Regions from separate parts of the Bradyrhizobium sp. UFLA05-125 genome, predicted to be linked through region 3. Evidence: predicted binding sites of a transcription regulator. Region 3 holds the regulator's gene; each other region holds the start of a gene.
What was found. Region 3 encodes LexA, which represses DNA repair genes until DNA is damaged. Its sites were predicted from a motif close to TGTTCNNNNTGTGTTCNG; they were not measured.
Positions count from the first base shown of each region.

Region 1: the regulator LexA is predicted to act here: its motif matches at 1,710-1,727, upstream of SO156_RS30075 (DNA recombination protein RmuC).
Region 2: the regulator LexA is predicted to act here: its motif matches at 2,059-2,076, upstream of SO156_RS35105 (ImuA family protein).

Region 1 covers NZ_JBANBJ010000044.1:38,684-42,859, forward strand. The annotation lists gene fmt (methionyl-tRNA formyltransferase) at 1-923, opposite strand, end outside; gene def (peptide deformylase) at 1,063-1,587, opposite strand; gene SO156_RS30075 (DNA recombination protein RmuC) at 1,759-2,955, shown strand; partial or broken gene SO156_RS30080 (GIY-YIG nuclease family protein) at 3,044-3,347, shown strand; gene SO156_RS30085 (AmpG family muropeptide MFS transporter) at 3,434-4,176, shown strand, end outside.
Region 2 covers NZ_JBANBJ010000063.1:15,885-20,060, forward strand. The annotation lists gene SO156_RS35095 (inorganic phosphate transporter) at 1-469, opposite strand, end outside; gene SO156_RS35100 (UdgX family uracil-DNA binding protein) at 578-1,975, opposite strand; gene SO156_RS35105 (ImuA family protein) at 2,144-2,938, shown strand; gene SO156_RS35110 (Y-family DNA polymerase) at 2,829-4,176, shown strand, end outside.
Region 3 covers NZ_JBANBJ010000013.1:136,922-141,097, reverse strand. The annotation lists gene SO156_RS15400 (ComEC/Rec2 family competence protein) at 1-1,249, shown strand, start outside; gene SO156_RS15395 (hypothetical protein) at 1,258-1,695, opposite strand; gene SO156_RS15390 (hypothetical protein) at 1,910-2,116, opposite strand; gene lexA (transcriptional repressor LexA) at 2,285-2,983, opposite strand; gene SO156_RS15380 (molybdopterin molybdotransferase MoeA) at 3,159-4,176, opposite strand, start outside.

The DNA.
Region 1 (4,176 bases), on a different contig from region 3:
GCTCCCGCCCTCAACGGTACGCCGCGCAAGAAGTCCGCGGCCTGCATCCGCGCCTTGCCCTCGCGCTGCAGCTCGATGATGCGGATGGCGCCCTCGCCACAGGCGATGGTGAGCTGGTCGTCGAGCACGTCGCCCGGCGCACCCGAGCCTCTTGCAAGCTCACAGCGCAAAATCTTTACGCGCGCATTTTCACTCACCCCGGCGAGCTCGCCCCAGGCGCCGGGAAACGGCGACAGGCCGTGGATGTGGCGCAGCACGTCGCGCGCAGGCTTGGTCCAGTCGATCCGTGCCTCGGCCTTGTCGATCTTGGCGGCGTAGGTGACGCCGTCCTCGCTCTGCTTTTTGAGCTGAAGTCCGCCGCGTTCGAGCGCCGCCATCGCGCGGACCATCAAGTCGGCGCCGAGCCGGGCGAGGCGATCGTGCAGATCGGCTGCGGTCATGGTGTCCGAGATCGCAAGACGCTCGGCCATCGCGACGTCGCCGGTGTCCAGCCCCACGTCCATCTTCATCACCATGACGCCGCTCTCGGCATCACCGGCCATGATCGCCCGGTTGATGGGCGCGGCACCGCGCCAGCGCGGCAGCAGTGAGGCGTGCAGATTGTAGCAGCCGAGCTTTGGTGCATCGAGGATCGCCTGCGGCAGGATCATGCCGTAGGCGACGACGACAGCCGCATCGGCATCGAACGCGCGGAACTCGTCGAGCGCTTCCGGCGTCTTCAAGGTCTTCGGCGTCAACGCGGGAATACCGAGCTTTCGCGCAGCGTCTTCAACCGGTGTCGGCTGCAACTGCAACCCGCGCCGCCCGCCCGGCTTCGGCGCGCGGGTGTAGACGGCCACGATCTCATGGCCATGCGCGACGAGCTCCAGCAGCGTCGGCACGGAGAAATCGGGCGTGCCCATGAAGATGAGGCGGAGAGGCATAGGGCGAGACAATCCTCAAAACGAGCAAGGTACTCGTCATGGCCGGGCTTGTCCCGGCCATCCACGCCCTTCTTGCTCGTAGCGCGAAGAACGTGGATGCCCGGCACAAGGCCGGGCATGACGGCGGAGGATGGTTCGCTCACTCCGCGCGCTTGGCGGCTTTCTCGAACTTCTTGAACACGCGGTCGCGCTTGAGCTTCGACAGGTAGTCGACGAACAGCACGCCGTTGAGATGATCGATCTCGTGCTGGATACAGGTGGCGTAGAGCCCTTCGGCATCCTCCTCGTGCAACTTGCCGTCGAGATCGGTGAAGCGCACGCGCACCTTCGCAGGCCTTTCGACCTCCTCGTAATATTCCGGGATCGAGAGACAGCCCTCCTCGTAGACCGACACTTCCTCGGACGAGGCGACGATCTCCGGATTGATGAAGACGCGCGGCTCTCGCGCGGTCTCGCCGTTCTCGTCGCGCTTGGCGAGATCCATCGTGATCAGACGCAGGGGTTGCGCGATCTGGATCGCCGCTAAGCCAATGCCGGGCGCATCGTACATGGTCTCGAACATGTCGTCGGCAAGCTTGCGGATCTCGGCCGTGACCTTCTCGATCGGCTTGGAGACCAGACGCAACTGCTTGTCGGGCAGGATGATGATTTCTCTTAAGGCCATGGCGGCGATTTAAGCCGCGCGCCGGATGCGGTCAATGTTGCCGGGAACGCCGTTAACGGTTCGCTAACCATAAAAACCAGGCTTTCGTTAACCATAAAAATTCACTGCCGGTTAACCATAAATGTTCCCTCTTCGTTCGCGCCTGCTCGCGAATCGGCTAGAAGGGTTGACATGAACGAGATCATTTTTACCGCTGGCGACTGGCCGGTGCGCACCGTCGACGCCCTGATCGGCTTCGGTGTGCTGGCCCTCATCCTGCTCCTGGTGATTGCCATCGTGATCGCGCGCGGCTCGCGGCGTGGCGCGGAACTCGCCATGGCCCAGACCATCCGGGCCGACGAACTGGAGGAGCGCCTGAGCCAGATGCTGCGCGCCCAGAGCGAGGCGTCGGGCCGCGTCGACGCCATGGCGCAGGCGCTCGCCGGCCGCCAGGCCGAGATGGCACGCGCGGTCAACGAGCGGCTGGATTCGGTCACCCATCGCGTCGGCCAGTCCATGGAGCATACGACACGCAACACCATGGAGAGCCTGCGTGCACTGCACGAGCGGCTCGGCATCATCGACAGCGCGCACAAGAACCTCACCGACCTGACCACGCAGGTGACCACCCTGCGCGACGTCCTCGCCAACAAGCAATCGCGCGGCGCGTTCGGCCAGGCGCGGATGGAGGCGATCGTCCAGGACGGTCTGCCGAAGGGCGCCTACGAGTTCCAGTTCACGCTCTCGACCGGCAAACGGCCGGACTGCGTGGTGTTCCTGCCCGACCAGCGCCCGCTCTGCATCGACGCCAAATTTCCGCTGGAGGCGATGACGGCGCTGCACGACGCACGCACCGATGAGGAGCGCAGGGTCGCCACGCAGCGCCTGCGCGGCGACGTGATGAAGCATGTCAGCGACATCGCCGAAAAATATCTCGTCGCCGGCGAGACCCAGGAGATGGCGCTGATGTTCGTGCCGTCGGAGTCGGTCTATGCCGAGATCCACGACGGCTTCGATGACGTGATCCAGAAGGCCTATCGCGCCCGCGTCGTGCTGGTGTCGCCCTCGCTGCTGATGCTCGCGATCCAGGTCATGCAGCAGATCATGAAGGACGCGCGCATGCGCGACGCCGCCGACCAGATCCGCACCGAGGTGATCAAGCTCGGCGACGATCTCGGCCGCCTGCGCGATCGCGTGCTGAAACTGCAGAAGCATTTTGCCGACGTGAACGAGGACGTGCGCCAGGTACTGATCTCCGCCGACAAGATCGAGAAGCGCGCCGGCCGCATCGAGGAGCTCGACTTCAGCAAAACCGACGCACCGGAAGGCCCGCGCCTGGTCGCCAGCACGCCAGAACTGTTCCCGCGCAAGCTGCAAGCGGGGGAGTGACCATCTTCAAAGATGAAGCAACCTGTCGCCCCAATATCGCTGTCGTCGCCCGGCTTGACCGGGCGACCCAGTATCCCAGAGGCGGCAGATGGGTGCACGCTGTTACTACGTCTACATTCTCGCCAGCAAGATCGGCGGTACACTGTACATTGGCGTGACAAATGATCTGATCCGCCGGGTGGCCGAGCACAAGCTGAAGCTGGTCGAGAGCTTTACGAAAGAATACGCGATCGTGAAGCTGGTTTATTTCGAGCAGTTCGATGATCCCGAGAATGCGATCAAGCGCGAGAAGCGCCTCAAGAAATGGAAGCGCGCGTGGAAGATCGCGCTGATCGAGAAGGACAATCCCCGATTGGAACGATCTTTACCCGGGGATTGCAGGTCCCCCATAACTCCGGTCTCTGGAATACTGGGTCGCCCGGTCAAGCCGGGCGACGACACCTCACTTGTGGCCGCCAGAATCTGCTAACACCCCTCCATGACCGCACCCGACGCGACTTCCGGAACCGCTCCCACGACCGCCGACGCTCCCGCTGCCTCCTGGCGCGAGAGCCTTGCCGTGTATCTGCAGCCGCGGGTGCTGATCGTGCTGTTTCTCGGCTTCTCCTCCGGTCTGCCGCTGGCGCTGTCGGGCTCGACGTTGCTGGTTTGGATGCGGGAATCCGGCGTTGATCTCGGCACCATCGGGCTGTTCGCGCTGGTCGGCACGCCTTACACGCTGAAGTTCCTGTGGGCGCCGCTGGTTGATGCGTTGCATGTGCCGCTGTTCACCCGCGCCTTCGGGCGCCGCCGCGGCTGGCTGCTGTTCTCGCAGCTCCTGCTGATCATCTCGATCCTGCTCCTGGCGCTGACCGATCCTGCGCGCTCGCCGTTCTTCGTCGCACTTGGTGCGCTGCTGGTGGCGACGACCTCCTCGACGCAGGACATCGTGGTCGACGCCTTCCGCGTTGAGAGCCTGCCCGAAAGCGAGCAGGCCGCCGGCATGGCTTCCTATGTCGCAGCCTACCGCATCGGCATGCTGGTCTCGACCGCGGGCGCGCTGTTCATCGTATCCGGCTTCGAAAGCACCGGCATTCCGAAGCCGTCCGCGTGGATGTGGGGCTATGTGGTGATGGCGGCCATGGTGCTGATCGGCACGATCACTGCGCTTCTCGCCACCGAGCCTGCACAATCCGCAAAGGCGGAAGCGGCAACACAGACCGAGACGGCGTTCGCGCGCGT
Region 2 (4,176 bases), on a different contig from region 3:
TGATCGCTGCGATCAGAAGCGCGAACACCATGGCAAAGCCGGCGCTGGAGCCGACCTGGAGGATCAATTCCACCGGCAGCAGCGAGACGATGCCGAACGCGACTGCTCCGCTCGAGAGCAGGACGCCGAACAGGTTGAACATGCCGGACCACACCACGGCGATGTGTGCGGGCAGCGAGCGGGTGTAGATGACGGTTGCGACCGCATTGGCGGTGTCGTGAAAGCCGTTCACGAACTCGAAGCCGAGCGCGATCAGCAGCGCGACGAAGAGCATGAGGAAGGGCGCAATGCTCTTGACCTGCGTGCCGGTCGCATCGACGTCGACCCAGATGCTGTAGGCGACGAAGAGCAGCGCGGCCGCGATGATCCCCATGTAGATAATGCCGGTCATCGGATGAAAACCGCGGTCGAGGTCGGGCCCCTTCCGCAACGCAGGCTCGATAGAGCCGGGTAAAGCAAGATCACTCATAAAAAACTCTCCTGTCCCTGTGCTCTGATTTTGCGCGCGGCATATGACAGGCAGTTGAAATGGCGGCAGTTCTCCACCGGTATCTGCTGCGGCGCAGCGTGTCTTATATCACGCTGCCCGTGCTGATTTTTCCCGGAATCCGGCTGCGATCTTCAGATCATCCACAAAGCGCTGATATTCCAGCTCTTTTGCCTTGGGGTCCGGCAGCCGCAGCAGATAGGACGGATGCACGGTCACCAGCGCCTTGCAACCGTCCGGCAGATCGATCAGTCGGCCACGGTTCTTGCCGATCGGGGTGATCTTGCCGAACACGCATTGCGCGGCGGTCGCCCCCATCGCCACGACGAGGCTGGGCCGGAGGGCCGCCAGCTCCCGCTCGTACCATTGCCGGCAGGCTCGGATCTCCGGTGTGTTCGGCTTCTGGTGCAGGCGGATTTTTCCGCGCGGCACGAATTTGAAGTGTTTCACGGCGTTGGTGACATAGACCTTCCTGCGGTCGACGCCGGCCTCTTCCAGCGCGCGGTCGAGCATCTGCCCGGCTGGTCCCACGAAGGGATGACCAGCGATGTCTTCCTTGTCGCCGGGCTGCTCGCCGACCAGCATGATGGTTGCAGATTTCGGGCCTTCACCGAATACGGTCTGGGTTGCATCCTTGTAGAGAGGGCAGGCGCGGCAATGGGCGGCTTCCTCGCGCAGCGTTTCCAGATCATCGGCTGCGGGTTTGCGTGGCATGGCTGCCTCCGGGCGCGAGATGATCCGTCCGCCGGTCCAGCGTTCGGCATCGGTGAGCAGCGGTTCAAGTATCGAGGCTTCCGGGAGGTTCCTGCCGCGCTGTTTGGGCGCTTCCGGTGCGATCGGCCGGTCCAGGTGGAAGTGGCGGCGCCAGGTTTCCTCCAATCGGTTTGGTGCAGGCATCTCCGTCTTGCTGATCCCCGGCGTGAACGAGATGACGTGGCCGTCCCAATGAGCGCAGATGTCGGGTGTGAGGATCGACCAGGGCATGTCGGCATAACGACGCGCGAAGAAAGATGCGGCGAATTCGACGATGTGATGCTCCGGCACGAACCAGGCGGCATAGTGCGCCTTCTGCTCGCGTCCGATCTCGCGGAAACGGATGACATCGCGCATCCGCTGCACGTCGCGATGCACGCTATTTGCCATCGCCATGGCGAGCGCCACATCGGGATCGGTCATCATTGCCAATAGGTCGTGATCGGCCTTCAATCGCCACAGCAAACGATAGAGCAGCGCAAAGCGTTCGCCGTCGCGATTGAGGATCGCGACGCGCGCAAGCTCGATGAAATTGGCCGGCACGCTGAAGGTGCTGTCGATTTCGATCGGTGGAAGGCTCGGCGCCTCGGACAGGCCGGGCGGCATCTGGTCTGTCGTTCGGCCTTGCACGGCCCATGCAACGTCCGCCGGCGGCACATGGTGGAGTGCCAGCGCACGTGCGGCTTTGCGCCAGCCGTCGAAATCAGTCTCATGATTGAGGGTAGTGAGGTACATGGCACTTGAATCCTCTTGATTCCGCTCATGAATCCGCGGGCGCGCCAATTCGATTGACTCCGACGGCGCTGTTAGCTTTATATTAGAACATATCATGAACAAATGAGCCAGCCGATCGTTTGTCTTTCTGACGATCCTGGCGACCATCACGAGAAGGAGCGGCGAGCAATGAGCGGCGCACGTAGAAGCGCGCTTGCGGTCTTGCGCGGCCAGATCGAGCGCATCGAGACGTCGGAGGTTGCGCATCATCGCGATCGCGTGGCGCTTGGCCACCCCCAGGCGGATCAGGCTTTGCAGGGTGGGCTGGCACGCGCCGCGATCCACGAAGTGTTTTGCGAGGGACGCCAGGGCACGGCCGCGACGGGCTTTGTCACTGGTCTCGCCGGCCGCGTGACCGCGCGCCGGCCGCTGCTGTGGGTGCAGCAGGATTTTTCGGAGGTCGAGGCTGGTGCGCTGTCGATGAGCGGGCTTGCCGAGTTCGGTCTCGATCCGCGCCGTGTGGTGATGGTGCGCGCTGCCGATGTCGAGAGCGCGTTGCGGACGTCAGCCGATGCGCTTGCCTGCGACGCGCTGGGCGCCGTCGTGCTCGAGCTCTGGGGCGAGACGAAACAGTTCGATCTCGTGGCAAGCCGCAAGCTGACGCTTGCAGCCCAGGCTTTCGGCGTGACCGGGCTGCTGCTGCGGATGGCTGCAAACCCTCTGCCGTCGACCGCGGAAACCAGATGGATGTTGCGGGCGGCGCATTCGCCGCCTGGACCTGTGTGGAGCGCCTGGGGCGCGCCTTGCTTCGATGCCGAGCTCGTTCGCAATCGTCATGGCCCGGTCGGCCGGTGGATCATGGAATGGAAATGTGATGAGTGCCTGTTCAGTGAATCGTCGGCGTATCCTCAGCCTGTGGCTGCCGCGCCTGCCCATCGATCGCATCAAGCGGGTGCTTTCGGTGAGCAACGTCGCGCTGGGTAAAGACGAGCCGAGTATCGTCGTCGCCAAGGAAAACAACGCGCTTTCGATCTACGCGCTCGATGAAGCGGCCGGGCGCCTCGGCCTGCATATCGGCCAGCCGCTGGCGAATGCCCGCGCGATCTGTCCGGAATTAAAGGTGTTCGACGCCGATCTCGTGGCGGATGCCAAGACGCTCGAGGACATCGCCGACTGGTGCGACCGCTTCACGCCGCTGGTGGCGCTCGATCCCCCACATGGCCTCTTCCTCGACATCACAGGCTGCGCGCATCTGTTCGGCGGCGAGGCCAATCTGTTGCAGACGCTCGTCCGTGCGCTGGTGCGGCAGGGTTTTGCGGTCAGCGCGGCGATCGCCTCGACCTCGGTCTGCGCGCGTACGCTGACGCGGCAGGCACCTGGCACCATCGTTGCCGATGGCGCGGAAGCGGAAGCGATCAACCGCTTCCCGGTCCCGGCGCTCGGTGCGGATGACGCCATCACCACGGGTCTGCGTCGCGCCGGCCTGAAAACCATCGGCGATGTTGCTTCGCGCAGCCCCCACGAGATCACTGCGCGCTTCGGTGCGCGCTTCTCGACGCTGCTTGCGCATGCGTTGGGGCAGGGCGATGCGCCGATCAGCCCGCGAAAACCGCTGCCTGACTACATCGTGGAAAAACGCTTCGCCGATCCGATCGCGACCGACACCATGATCGCGATGACGCTGTCGCGGCTTGCGGATACGCTTGTTACCTCAATGGAGAAGCAAGGCAAGGGCGCGCGGCGGCTGGAGGCTTCCTTCTTCCGCACCGACGGCGCAGTGCGCGCGATCATGGTCGAAACGGGACGTCCGGTGACGCGAAGCGCAGTCGTCGATCGTCTCTTTCGCGAGCGGCTGGATGCGCTCGCCGATCCACTCGATCCCGGTTTCGGCTTCGACATGGTCCGTCTCTCGGCGAGCCGCACCGAGATCGTGGTGCAGGAGCAGCGCGATCTCGATGCGCACGTCCATGATAATGACGAGCTCGGCGCGCTGATCGACCGCATCGCCGCGAGGATCGGCGGCAAGCGCATCGTCGTGCACCTGCCGCAGGATACGCATATCCCGGAATGCGCCGTGCTGGCCGCGCCCGCGCAGCATCATCTCGCTGCTGCCGCGCAGGCTGAATGGCCCGCACGTGTCGCAAGCGAGCCGCCGCTGCGTCCCTTGCGGCTGTTCGATAAGCCGGAACCGATCAAGGTGCCGTTCGCGACCGTGCCGGACG
Region 3 (4,176 bases):
GGCCGCTGCGTTTTACCTGCTGCTGTCCGGCGCCGAGGTCGCAACACAGCGCTCTTTCTTCATGACAGCGGTAGTGCTGATCGCGGTGATAGTCGATCGCCGCGCCATCACCTTCCGCACGCTGGCGGTTGCCGCGATGATCGTGCTCGCTGTTGCGCCGGAGGCCCTGGTGCACCCGAGCTTCCAGATGTCGTTCGCGGCAACGCTTGGTCTTGTCGCGCTGGTGCAGATCGGCATGCCGAAGCTGTTGGCCTCGCCCGACGACTCCGCCACCGCGCGCATCGCGCTCTGGGGGGGCCGCGAACTCGTCATGCTGCTGATGGCCTCGCTGATCGCGGGGCTCGCAACGACCCCCTATGCCGCCTTCCATTTCCACCGCGTCACGCCCTACGGCGTGCTCGCCAATCTCGCGGCGATGCCGGTGGTCTCGGCGCTGGTGATGCCCGCCGGACTTTTGGGGCTGATCGCAGCGCCGTTCGGGCTCGACGGCGTGTTCTGGTGGTTGATGGGGATCGGCATCGACTGGATGGTCGTCGTGACGCGCTGGGTCGCGGCGTTGCCGGGCGCGGTCGGACGCATCACCGCCTTCGGCGCCGGTCCGCTGATTGCCGCCAGCATCGGCCTCGTCGTGATGGGCCTGTTGCGGACGCCGCTGCGCTGGACGGGTGTCGTCGTGTTGGCGCTCGCGATCGGCTGGGCGCTGCATATGCGCCAGCCCGACATCCTGATCGCAGGCGACGGCCACAGCGTCGCGGTGCGCGGCAGGGACGGCCAACTGCACCTGATCCGAACCGGCAAGGACAATTTTCTCCTCAAGGAGTGGCTTGCGGCCGATGCCGATCCGCGCAGTGCGACGGATCCGTCGCTCGCCGACGGCGTCTCATGCGACGAGGCCGGCTGCGTGACACCGCTCGCCGATGGTCGCCTGGTCGCGCTCTCGCTGCGTGTCGATGCGCTGGCGGATGATTGCAGCCGCGCCGCGCTGGTGGTGACGGCGAAGCCGGCAGCAACCGATTGCACGGCGATGGTCGTGGATCGCGAGCGTCTGAAGACGCAAGGAGCGCTCGCGCTATCGCGCGAGGGCGACGGTTTCACGCTGCGAACGGTAAAAATAAGGGGCGCAAACCGCCCCTGGTCGCCGGCCGGGGCCGGCGATAGTGATTTCGAGCTCAGCCTCGCACCGCGGCCGGCTACTCCACGCAGCAAGGATGCTACGCCGTCGGAGGCCGACCTGCAGGCCGAGAATTGAAAGACGCGTCAGCCGATCGGCAGGCGTGTCGTAGGCGTCGTGGTGGTGTGCTGCTCGACGGCGGGCTGCTCAGTCTTCTCGCCGAGCGGCTGCGTTACCGGCAATTGCAGAACCGTGGCACGCTGTCCCTCGACGAGCTGCGTCACCAGTACGTAGTTGCCGTCGGGGAATTCGATCGCATCATGATGACGATCGGGAATGTGCGGATCGACCTTACCGAACTTGCCGACGCGGGAATTGACGGTGCGCGTCCAGATCCAGCGATTGTCGTAGCGGACGTTGTCGGCGAAGGCGAGCTCGGTGCCGGGCAGGAGGCAGACGGCAACCGAGAGATCACGCTCCGACGCAAATCCACGCGTCGAGGTGCCGCGGAAGGTTGTCGTGACGATCGTCTCGCCGACTTGAGCGGGGCGGGTCGCAACGGCATGTAGGCTGTAGTCACACATCGGAGTGCTCCTCATGCGAGATAGCAGGTCCGCGCCCCCCCGGAGGCGCAGGCCTCTATCAGAGTTGGAAGCCTTGGAGTGTATCGCTTTTGTGGGCAAATCTGCGGCCCGTCTGCGCGTCGCCCGATCACATTATCTTTCCCGGCACACCAGGAACAAAGCCTCGCGCCGCCAGTCTATCTTGGTTCACGCCATTCACTTACGCGAGCTTCCATCAGCGGCCGGCAGGAGCGGAGTACCCCGAATAGGGCCATCTCACCTGCGCCGCAGGTGCGATCGCATTGTTGGACTTGCGGAATGGCGCGCTGGTTGCCGCGTGCTCTGCCTTGCGGGCGCCATGCTGGTGTTGCGCTGCATCGCTCGCGGATGCCGATTCCGCGATCAAGGCTGCCGAGATTGCGCTCAAAATCATCTGCCGCATGGGTTTTGTCCTCTGCATCGTGCACAGCGCATTCGCGCCTGCCATGCTCGAGGATTAGCTTCGCGCAGGTGTGGGGATAATCACAATGGAAGCGAAAACACCATTTTGCCGGAGCGGACAATCCGTCCGCCCGCATCGTTGCGCAATAACCGGCAATCTGGCGGGCAATCAGTACTTCCGGTACAGCCCGATCAGCTTGCCCTGAATCTTCACCCGGTTCGGCGGCAGGATGCGCACCTCATAGGCGGTGTTGGCGGGCTCCAACGCGATTGACGCGCCGCGACGGCGGAAGCGCTTGAGCGTCGCTTCCTCATCGTCGATCAGCGCCACCACGATGTCGCCGGTGTCGGCGGTCTCGTTGCGCTGGATCAGCGCCATGTCGCCATCCAGGATGCCGGCGTCGACCATCGAATCGCCGCGCACTTCGAGCGCGTAGTGCTCGCCCGAGCCGAGCATGTCCGGAGGCACGCTGATGGTGTGGCTGCGGGTCTGCAATGCCTCGATCGGCGTGCCGGCTGCGATCCGTCCCATCACGGGCACGGCGACGGGGCGATCGCCGTCGTCGACGGGAGCGCTTACGCCCCGCACCTTGCCGAGATTGCCTTCGATGACGCTCGGCGTGAAGCCGCGGCGGCCGGCGCCCGCGGCCTGAAGCTCGGGCAGCTTGATGACCTCAATGGCGCGCGCGCGGTTGGGCAGGCGACGGATGAAGCCGCGCTCTTCCAGCGCAGTGATCAGCCGGTGGATGCCCGACTTCGAGCGAAGATCGAGCGCGTCCTTCATCTCATCGAAGGAGGGCGGCACGCCGCTTTCCTTGAGGCGCTCACTGATGAACCGCAGAAGCTCGTATTGTTTGCGCGTTAACATCTCGACCAAATCCCCCGGTTGATGTCGTTCGATTCCGAGACGCCAGATTCAGCAGAAGCCGCTAGATGCTCGAAACAAATCATGAACGGACACTATATGTTCGATATGTGTTCCGCAACCACTTAATTTTGGGTGAACGCAGCGAAGTTCGCGCTACACGTGAATCAGATCGCCCTCACAAGGGCAGCCGCAACACCTCGCAAGGCGTGCCTGCTTCAGCCTTCGGCGCGAACGGCGCGCGCACGAGAAGTGCCTGTGCCATAGCGAGATTCGCAAGCAGTGAGGAGTCCTGGTGGTTGACGGGAACGGCCACGAGCGTGCCGTCCTCGCGCTCCTCGAGCCGGGCGCGCAGATAATCCTCACGGACGTCGTTGGGCCCGACGTCGCGCCCGAGCACGGCGCGCTCGCGGCGGTGATGAACGCGAGAGCGGCCAGCAAGCGCGCGAATCAACGGCACCATGAACAGGAAGCCGCAGACATAGGACGAGACCGGATTGCCGGGCAGGCCGATCACCCGCATCGCGCCGAGACGGCCGTGCATCATCGGCTTGCCCGGCCGCATCGCGATCTTCCAGAACGCCATCTCGAAACCTTCGGCCTGAAGCGCCGGCCTCACCAGGTCGTGGTCGCCGACTGAGGCCCCGCCGGTCGTGATCAGGATGTCGGCGCCGCTCTCGCGGGCGCGGCGGATGCCGGCGCTGGTCGCCGCAACGGTATCGGCGGCAATGCCGAGATCGACCGTTTCGGCGCCCTCGGCCCGCGCCAGCGCGTGCAGGGCATAGCCGTTGGAAAAGACGATCTGGCCCGCGCCCGGCGTTGAGCCCGGCATCACGAGTTCGTCGCCGGTCGCGAGAATCGCGATCCTGGGCCGGCGACGGACGGCTAGCTGCGGATGGTTCATGCCGGCGGCGAGTGATAGGTCGCGTTCGGTGAGCCTTGCTCCTTCTCGCAGGAGCACGTCGCCTTCGCGGAAATCGACGCCGGCGGGACGGATGTGCCTTCCAACGATCGCGGCCTCCTTGACCGTGACGCGCCTGCCGTCAGCGACTGTGTCCTCCTGGATTACCACCGCGTCCGCGCCATCGGGCACTACGCCGCCCGTGAAGATCCGTACTGCCTGACCCGCACCGACCGTTCCCGCAAACGGTCGTCCTGCTGCGACCTCGCCGATCACGGTGAGCTCTGTGCCCACC